Regions from separate parts of the Rossellomorea sp. DA94 genome, predicted to be linked through region 1. Evidence: riboswitches for the same ligand, from Rfam matches in the RefSeq annotation. Region 1 holds a riboswitch; the other holds the start of a gene.
What was found. A riboswitch is a leader RNA that binds a small molecule or an ion and turns the genes downstream of it on or off. The one in region 1 is predicted to bind FMN.
Positions count from the first base shown of each region.

Region 2: another riboswitch for FMN. It lies ahead of ribD (bifunctional diaminohydroxyphosphoribosylaminopyrimidine deaminase/5-amino-6-(5-phosphoribosylamino)uracil reductase RibD); the one in region 1 lies ahead of P8596_RS14685 (ECF transporter S component).

Region 1 covers NZ_CP122397.1:2,811,045-2,815,818, forward strand. The annotation lists gene P8596_RS14675 (YpbB family protein) at 1-257, opposite strand, end outside; gene P8596_RS14680 (ferredoxin) at 481-729, shown strand; gene P8596_RS14685 (ECF transporter S component) at 836-1,405, opposite strand; FMN riboswitch at 1,559-1,693, opposite strand; gene P8596_RS14690 (peptidoglycan DD-metalloendopeptidase family protein) at 1,808-2,701, opposite strand; gene P8596_RS14695 (hypothetical protein) at 2,920-4,137, opposite strand; gene sigX (RNA polymerase sigma factor SigX) at 4,109-4,663, opposite strand.
Region 2 covers NZ_CP122397.1:2,629,478-2,634,251, reverse strand. The annotation lists gene P8596_RS13665 (patatin-like phospholipase family protein) at 1-31, shown strand, start outside; gene P8596_RS13660 (hypothetical protein) at 167-862, shown strand; FMN riboswitch at 1,058-1,201, shown strand; gene ribD (bifunctional diaminohydroxyphosphoribosylaminopyrimidine deaminase/5-amino-6-(5-phosphoribosylamino)uracil reductase RibD) at 1,376-2,470, shown strand; gene ribE (riboflavin synthase) at 2,484-3,140, shown strand; gene P8596_RS13645 (bifunctional 3,4-dihydroxy-2-butanone-4-phosphate synthase/GTP cyclohydrolase II) at 3,157-4,350, shown strand; gene ribH (6,7-dimethyl-8-ribityllumazine synthase) at 4,363-4,774, shown strand, end outside.

The sequences.
Region 1 (4,774 bases):
TCGGATGACACTATGGCATTATCATTTTCACCAACGGTCATCCATCCGGCCTCTTCCAGTTCCCTTACCTTTTGATTGAAATACGGCCGCTTCAACTTAGGTAAAGAAAGGAAAAAAGGCTGCAGATGAAAAATGTGTGCATCCTGAATCGATTGGGAAGATTTCTTCCCTTTTAGAATGTGAAATACAGAGTAAATGGAGCGCTCTCCATTAATGTGCATAAAACAATATAGGATCACATAATTAAGATAGGTCAATGCTCTCCTCCTTAATATGTAGGTTATTGTCAAATATTGTACCATGAAATTGGCTTTTCACCATGTTTTGTTTTTCATATATAGGATAAAAATAAAAAGAAAGCACCTAACTATTGAAAAGTCATCCAATCCTCTATAAAATAAACATTAAGTGATTTTTCACAAATTGACATTGTGTATAATGATGAATTATATAGAATTATTTATTCGGGAGGTTTTTTCTTTGCCAAAATATACGATCGTTGACAAGGATACATGCATTGCATGTGGAGCATGCGGGGCTGCCGCTCCAGATATTTACGATTATGATGATGAAGGTATTGCATTTGTAACATTAGATGATAACCAGGGGACGGTTGAAGTTCCTGACGTGTTGGAAGATGATATGATCGATGCATTTGAAGGTTGCCCGACAGATTCCATTAAAGTATCTGACGAACCATTCGACGGAGATGCACTGAAATTTGAATAGTAAGGATGAAGGCTAAGAAGATCGATCTTCTTAGCTTTTTTTAATGGAATGGAATCCAATAGAAAAACCCCTCAATTTGGTTGAGGGGTTCATTTTTATAGTATCACTATGCCGCTTTGTTTAAGGCCACCTGTCTTGATAGCCAGCCTTGAAGGCGGACAAACAGTAAAGTAAATACGGATGTCACCAAAATCCCTTTCAGGATATTGAATGGAACGATTCCGGTAATGATGATTTCAGCAGGAAGCTCAAAGTTCATGAAGTATTTATAAGCAGGAAGGAACACAAAGTAATTCAGGATCCCCATGCTGATACTCATGACGACGGTTCCTGTGATCAGTCCGATCAACAGACCTTTTTTCGATTGAAAACGTGAATAGATGTAATATGTCGGAAGAATCAAAAGGACTCCCGCAATAAAATTGGCTGCATGACCAATCGGAACACCTGTGTCGCTTCCGGTCATGACATAATCGATCACGTTTTTAAACAGTTCGACCAATATTCCTGCAAGCGGTCCCAGTGTGACCGTCGCAATCAATGCAGGTACATCACTGAAATCAACCATGAGAAACTTTGGAAATGGTGGAATTGGGAAGTTGAATAACATTAGTACATACGATATGGCACTTAGCATACCAATTGTGACAAACATTCTCGTATTCATTTTTTTCATAACTCTCTCTCCTTTAGGAGATTCATCTCAAATCGAAGACGGTTCAAGCAAAAGGTAGCATTAAAAAACTCCCGGATAAACATATCCCGGAGAATGAAAGGCATACCCTAATAAACGTTTAGCTTCCCATTTTCTAAACGTTGTGGCCATCACCTTCATCTTCTCCCATCCAGACTATACTGTCGGCTTTGGAATCGCACCAAATCCTGCCCCAAAAGGCTCGCGGGCTTAGAAACACGTGGTTTCATCACCGCCGGTAGGGAATTTCACCCTGCCCCGAAGACGAATCTTTATTTTTTTATACATTCTCATTATACATAAAGTTGAGTGTTATGTGAAGAAAAACAGTTCGAATTCGAACTAATTATGTGTTTTCCCTTTCCCATGCTGTGTGTGACATCATCAATTCACCTTCAGCACCTGCCTGGGATAAATCGCCGATGCCGGGTTCAAGTCATTCCTCGACACCAGTTCATCCATATCGATCCCCTGCGCCTTAGAGATCGAATACAGTGTGTCCCCTTGCTTCACTACATATTGCCCTTTAGGGGAGAATGCTGGAATCATCAACCTCTGATTGACCTTTAACACGGAGCTCTTCAATTCATTTTTCTGCATGATTTCTTCAACTGACATCCCGTATTGTCTGGAAATCCCCCAAAGAGTCTCGCCTTTATGGACGATGTGCACTCCCTCGGCTACACTTTCTTCAGGAAGCGATTCCGGAGTCCCAGAGACACCTACTGCCTGGAAAGGATCCTTCTCTTTAGCAAATACCAGCTGTCCGACTTCTCCCTGACCGAATACACGATAAGGGTCGACAGCATTTTCTTTATCAATCGTCCACTCCCCTCTGTGTACTTCAAAATGGAGATGAGCCCCCGTTGATCTTCCAGTGTTCCCCAACCGTCCAAGTTGTTGACCTTGTGCCACTTCCTGATTTTCATCCACAAGCCTGCTTTGAAGATGAGCATAGACGGTTTCATATCCATTTTCATGCCTGATGAATACAACATGACCGTAGCTATCTGAAAGATAAGATTTGATCACTTTTCCTTTAGCCACAGAATATACAGGCGACCCGATGTCCCCTCCGATATCCATGCCTTTGTGAGAACCCGACCTTGTACCATATGAATCTGTTATCATACCTTCTACGGGAAATGTCCAGGACGATGTGTCACCTGACACCTTATCCAGCTCTGCGTTTGCTGCATTTTCGGTTAAGAACATCATGAATACACTTACCGTTAAAAGAAAAACGATGAAAAGCCTTTTTGCATAATCGAAAATCATGCTTGTCCTCCTTCGGTCTTATTGACAGACGTACCTTGACTTCTATATGTATTACACCATTCTAACCGTTTCCCCCTCATTACATGCATAGGCATTCTTTTTGAGATATTTTTCCTTTGTGTAGTTTGTCTGTGTATTGGGTAAATATTCGTTTTTATAGCGTATAAATAAAAAGACCAGATTCGGATCAAATCCGCTTCTGGTCTTTTCCATGATATTTAATTCACAACGCTCTTTTTATTCGGACTGATCGGTGTCTCGAGGGGCTCTGTGAAGTCAAAGCCGTTCCAGCTTTCCTGTTTAATGTTTTCAAACCGGGCACTTTCAAAGCCGGAACTCCTGCTTGTCAGCAGGATTCCTTCGATCATCTCCTGTGCGGTTTGTTCGCCTAAAGAGGTTAAATCCAATTCATTTAAAAAACTGATTGTGACCACCTCACTTGCTTCTGTCACGTTAAAATTGATGTCTTTCGGGATGACGCTTTGGAAAAGGCCCGTCTCTGCACTTTTCATTGCTTGGATCGACTCCTTGATCCCCCCTCTGTTTATATTATCCGGTACGAGGAAGCGGTCCTTCCCATTGGGTGAGTAAAGATAGTATGCACTGTGCGTTTTTTCATTCAGATCAACACTTGAGAATTCTCCCGTCGAACTGAATTGAGGGACCGAACCGTCAAGATTTTTCAGTACAACCTCTTCTAGCCCTTTATGCTGGAATGAATATTGAAGAGAGTGATAAAAAGCGTATTCTACTGCACTGCTGCCACTGTAAGAATGATCGGGGTCGAGGGTGAAAATGACCTTATTCTTATCAAGAGACACATCTCCATTTAAAGGCAGATAGTCTTCAAGTCCCCAATCGGTTTCCGGCAGTTCCTCACCGATTTGCTCATGTCTTGTCAACCAGTCTTCCTGTCTCTGTTCTTCCACAATGGTTACAGGTATGGGTACTGCTTCAGGTGAAACAAGTCCAAAGGAATAGAATTCCTTTCCCTCTAGATCTTCTTCATAAAGAGAAAGCCTTTTGGGGGATTCTTTTAGATCCTCAGACATCGTCAGCTTGCTGTTTTCATTTGGATCAACCTCCGTCGCAGCGACTTTCTTTTCTTTACCGGATTGGGGAGGGAGTTCACTTTCTTTCTGCAGAGAAGCGATGTCCCCTTTATTTTCTAAGCTGCCTGGTTCCGCACCCGATTCGGATTTCTCCATACCCGTATCCGTTAGTTGATTTAGAACGGTGGGAGCGAGTAGGACCATGATGAATATGGCGGCAAATGCAGCGACTGCCGGTATGAATCGTTTAAATGTGGTTTGCCTTTTCTTTTTTCTCCTTTCCATTCGTGCATGGATATAGTGAGAAGTTCGATCATCTTTGATTTGAGGAAGCTTTTTGATGAGGTCCTCGATATCACGATCTTTCCATTCTGACTGGTTCAATGTCTCTTTCCTCCTTTGGGAGCCGTTGGTTCATTTCAATCCTCAACCATTTGATGGCCCTATGCTGGGTCGTTTTCACTTTGCTTTCTGACCAGCCAAGCACCTCAGAGGTTTCAGAGATTGAAAGTTCCTGTAAATAACGCATGATGATGACCATTCGAAAGTCCGTTGTGCAGTGTTTCAAACATTCATACAACACCTGGATTTCTTCATTGGCAACGGCGATCTCTTCGGGAAGCGCCCCGTCGTCTGTTACTTCATTGCGACTCCAATCGAATTTATCAAGAATACGGTTTTTCCAGTTTTTTTGTCTTCTGAAATGATCGATGGCAACATTTTTCGCAATGGAAAAAAGCCATGTCTTTTCGGAGCTTTTCCCTTCGAAATTCTCATGAGATTTAAGCACCCGGATATAGACTTCCTGGGCCAGGTCTTCAGCCTGCTGTTTATTTTGTACCATGTATATGAGGAATTGAAATACATCCTGATGATAAGCAGAGTATAATTTCTCAAAAACGGAGTTCACTTTATTCCCTCCCCGTCAAATTATTAGTCGATTACTATGTAAAAAAGTTACACACTATCAATATAGTATTATTTAGGTGAAAAGGAAAGACCCCTATTGACCTGGAAACCG
Region 2 (4,774 bases), 180 kb from region 1:
GAACCGATCAGGGAAGCTGGTGCACTCATAAAACGTCAGGGATGAATAGAACCACTCCTTTGTGAAAGAGTGTTCTGTTCATTTCCCTCTGTTTTCCTGACAAATGGTCTTTTTACGGATTTTTCACATACATATGATAGAGATTCCTTGAAAGGACGAGCATTCTATGAACCTCTATCAAATATACAAAAATGAACAATATACGTTGCTTTTTAGAAGTGTCATGTATTTTCTCATTGGTGTAGGGATGCTTGTAGTGACACAGCAATTATATTATTTTCCCCTGCTGATCTTCATCCCGGCATTTTCAAATCTATATCTCAGCTATAGCCTGAAAAAGGAACTTAAGAAGGCAAACCGTCTGTATTATGAAAATATGCCCGTCTCCGAACATGCACTTGTAGGGGTCCATACAAAGGAAGGCTCCTATTATTTAAAAACGAACGGTTGGTCCCACTATTTTATTCAACGTACATCCATGATCAATAACCCAAAACAATATTTGTTTCACAGAAAGCACAAACTTCCGCTGTCATTTTCGAAATGGAGCAGAACCATAAAAATCGATCATCCTGAGAGAAGGATGATGTTTCAACTGAAATATCAAAGTGCCACCGCCATCGAATGGCAGAATGAAGGTGGGGACACGATCCTCATCTATAAAGGAAACAAGAGATGGATCTTGAACTATCAAGAAAAAAATTATCTATCCTTACAAAAAGGGTATCTCCCTCAAAGTGTTCAACGGCTGTTCGATTCCCACCACAGCTATGTATCATTTTACGAAACGTACAATGAGGATCTGGACTGGCTTCTGATCTTTCTTTGGTATGTAGACAGTGATTATTTTCTCACATCATAGTCAAGTCATTTGGGTACACTAACAAAGGAAGAATGTAACACGTATGAAAGACACATGCTTCTAATCATATAGAGGCATTTTTTTATCCCGTGATTTCATCGCCCTGTATTCTAAAAATTAGGACAAAAATCTTATTTTAGTTCTTCTTACATGATTTAATTTATGAAACTATGATAGAATAATGATAATCGAATAGGTTTCCTTCGGGGCAGGGTGAAATTCCCTACCGGCGGTGATGAGCAATTGCTCTTAGTCCGTGACCCGGCTAATACATATTAGACGGTGGATTTGGTGAAACTCCAAAGCCGACAGTGAAAGTCTGGATGGGAGAAGGAACGGCAGCATTTAGTGATACACAGGATAGGAGTCCGACCAGTGTTTATGGATGATTTTCCCTTTCTGAAATATCAGATTGAATGCTTTATTTAGTCATGCCAACTTCCCCCAAGTAAAACGTTACTTGGGGTTTCTTTATTTCTGAATAGTATTGTTGATAGAAGGGAGGTACATTCATTGGATCATACCCATTATATGAAGCTTGCCATTTCAATGGCAGAAGCAACCCTTGGCCAGACCTCGCCTAACCCGGTGGTAGGATCTATAGTGGTCAAAAATGGAGAAATTGTCGGGATGGGTGCTCATCTCAAATCGGGAGAAGGACATGCAGAAGTGAATGCCATTAAAATGGCAGGAGATAAAGCGAAAGGAAGCGACATTTACGTTACCCTCGAGCCTTGTTCCCACTATGGGAAAACACCTCCATGCTCTCAAATGTTGATTTCAAGCGGCGTAAAGAGGGTTCATATCGCCACCCGGGATCCAAATCCCTTGGTGGCCGGGCGTGGCATTCAACAATTAAGGGATGCAGGCATTGAAGTAGTGGTGGGAGAGCTTGAAGAAGAAGCCCGGGAGCTGAATAAGCATTTTTTCCACTTCATTCAATATGGTACCCCATATGTCACGCTAAAAACAGCGGTTACACTAGATGGAAAAACCGCATCAGCTTCGGGAGACAGTAAGTGGATTACATCCGAAGCCTCAAGAACCGATGTCCACTATGATCGTCACAGGCATGACGCGATATTAGTAGGAGTGAATACGGTCATTCAAGACAACCCACACCTTACCACCCGTTTGCCCCAAGGTGGAAAAAACCCCATTCGAATTATATTAGATACGTATTTGCGTACACCGATCCACTCTCATGTCGTAGAGGATCTAGAAAGTAGAACCATCATATTTACAGGCAGTTCGGTCAATGAAGAACAGAAGAAGCCCTATATCGATCGGGGATGCGAAGTCATTTCCCTAATCGATGAAAAGATTGGGATCCGAACCGTCCTTAAAGAACTGGGTTCCCGTAAGATAGCTTCCCTTTATGTAGAAGGTGGATCTACTATACATTCCGCTTTCTTAGAGGAAAGGGCTTTTGAGGAAATGATCATGTATATGGCTCCAAAGCTTGTTGGTGGAAGTGCTGCCTTCACGAGTTTTGGAGGAAAAGGATTTCCAACCATTGCAGAAGGATTGGAAATGGAGATTGCAAGCCTCGATCGTGTAGGACAGGATATCAAAATTGTCGCAAGGCCAAAAAGGGAATCTTTGTGAAAGGGGGAGAAAGATGTTTACTGGCATCATTGAAGAAATTGGAGCGATCGAACAGATGAAAAAGTCTTCCTCTTCCATGGAAATGACGATTGCAGCGAGCCGCATTCTCGAAGATATCCATATCGGGGACAGCATCAGTGTGAACGGGGTTTGTTTAACCGTCACCTCATTCAGCTCCAGCAGGTTTCAGGTTGATGTCATGCCTGAGACCTTTGAAGGGACCACCTTACGGACCCTTACCCGAGGTTCGGAAGTGAACCTGGAAAGAGCCATGGCGGCAAACGGACGCTTCGGCGGTCATTTTGTCAACGGCCATGTAGACGGGGTGGGTACCATCGTTAGAGTGGAGAAAGTGGAAAATGCATGGTATATGGACATCACCATCCCGGAACATCAGGGCCATTTGTTTATCATGAAGGGCTCGGTCGCAATTGACGGCACTTCCCTTACGGTGTTTGGTGTCAAAAATAATACCATTACGATTTCCCTCATCCCTCAAACGAGAGGGGACACGGTCCTTGGTGGAAAGAAAGTAGGGGACCTTGTCAATATTGAATGTGATGTAATGGCGAAATATTTTCATCGTTTCTATGAAGCAAAGGAACAGTCTGAGAGTACTTCAAGCAGCATCAGCTATGATTTTTTATCTCAAAACGGGTTCGCTGACTAAGAGGAGGGGTTGCCCCATGTTTAATAAGATCGAAGAAGCTCTGGAAGATTTACAGGCAGGCAAAGTCGTCATCGTGGTGGATGACGAAAATCGTGAAAATGAGGGAGATTTTATTGCCCTGGCGGATAAAGCGACTCCTGAAGTCATTAATTTTATGGCTAAAGAAGGGAGAGGCTTAATTTGTGCCCCTATTACGGAGGAAATAGCAACCAAATTGAAGCTTACGCCGATGACTATGTCGAATACAGACCCCCATGGCACGGCCTTTACCATATCAGTTGATCATAAATCCGCAACGACGGGGATAAGTGCATTTGAAAGATCGGCCACTATACAGGAATTATTGAACAAGAATTCAATTCCGGAGGACTTTAAACGTCCCGGACATGTATTTCCCCTTGTCGCCAAAAATGGCGGGGTTCTAAAGCGGGCAGGGCATACAGAGGCAGCCATCGATCTCGCTGTTCTGGCAGGTGCACAACCGTCCGGCGTCATCTGTGAAATCATGAATGAAGACGGCACGATGGCAAGGGTACCTGAATTGATGAAATTGGCTGATAGGTGGGATCTTAAGATCATCTCCATTGAGGACCTGATCAGATACAGACGCAAAAAGGAAAAGCTTGTGACCAGGGAAGTAGAAATTGAACTTCCAACCGAATTTGGAAACTTCAAAGCGGTTGCGTACACAGAAGACCTTACGGGGAAAGAGCATATCGCCCTTGTAAAAGGAGAATGGTCAGAGGGTGAGGATGTACTCGTACGTGTACACTCCGAATGCCTGACAGGGGATGTTTTCGGTTCCAATCGATGTGATTGTGGTCCTCAGCTCGCTACAGCCCTTACACAGATTGAAGAAGAAGGAAAAGGTGTCCTGCTTTATATGAGGCAAGAGGGTCGAGGGATCGGATTAATAAACAAACTGAAGGCTTATAAGCTTCAAGAAGAAGGCTATGACACTGTGGAAGCCAATCAAAAACTGGGCTTTGGTGACGATTTAAGGGAATATGGAATCGGAGCGCAGATTCTAAGAGATTTAGGTATAACCAAGATGCGTCTATTGACCAATAATCCGCGAAAGATCGCCGGGATCAATGGATACGGTTTAGAAATCGCTGATCGGGTGCCGATCCAAATGCCTGCGAAATTTGAAAATGAAAAGTATTTAAAAACAAAGCACACTAAGCTAGGACATTTACTTAAATTTTAGGAGGAAATTCCAATGAAAACCATTTATGAAGGAAATTTAGTAGGATCAGGATTAAGAGTGGCCATCGTCGTCTCACGTTTTAATGAATTCATCACATCCAAGCTGCTTGGCGGAGCGGAAGATGCCTTGAAGCGACACGGTGTTGAAGAAGGGAATGTCTCCGTCACTTGGGTCCCGGGAGCATTTGAAATTCCCATGATCGCAAAAAAACTCGCGCGTTCGGGTAAATATGATGCCGTTGTAACTTTGGGAACAGTCATCCGTGGAGCAACCGCTCATTTTGAATACGTAAGCGGAGAGGTTGCGAAAGGAGTGGCCAATCTTAGCCTTCAGGAAGACGTGCCCGTCATTTTCGGGGTCTTGACGACTGATACAATCGAACAGGCAATCGAAAGAGCCGGCACAAAAGCCGGGAACAAAGGAT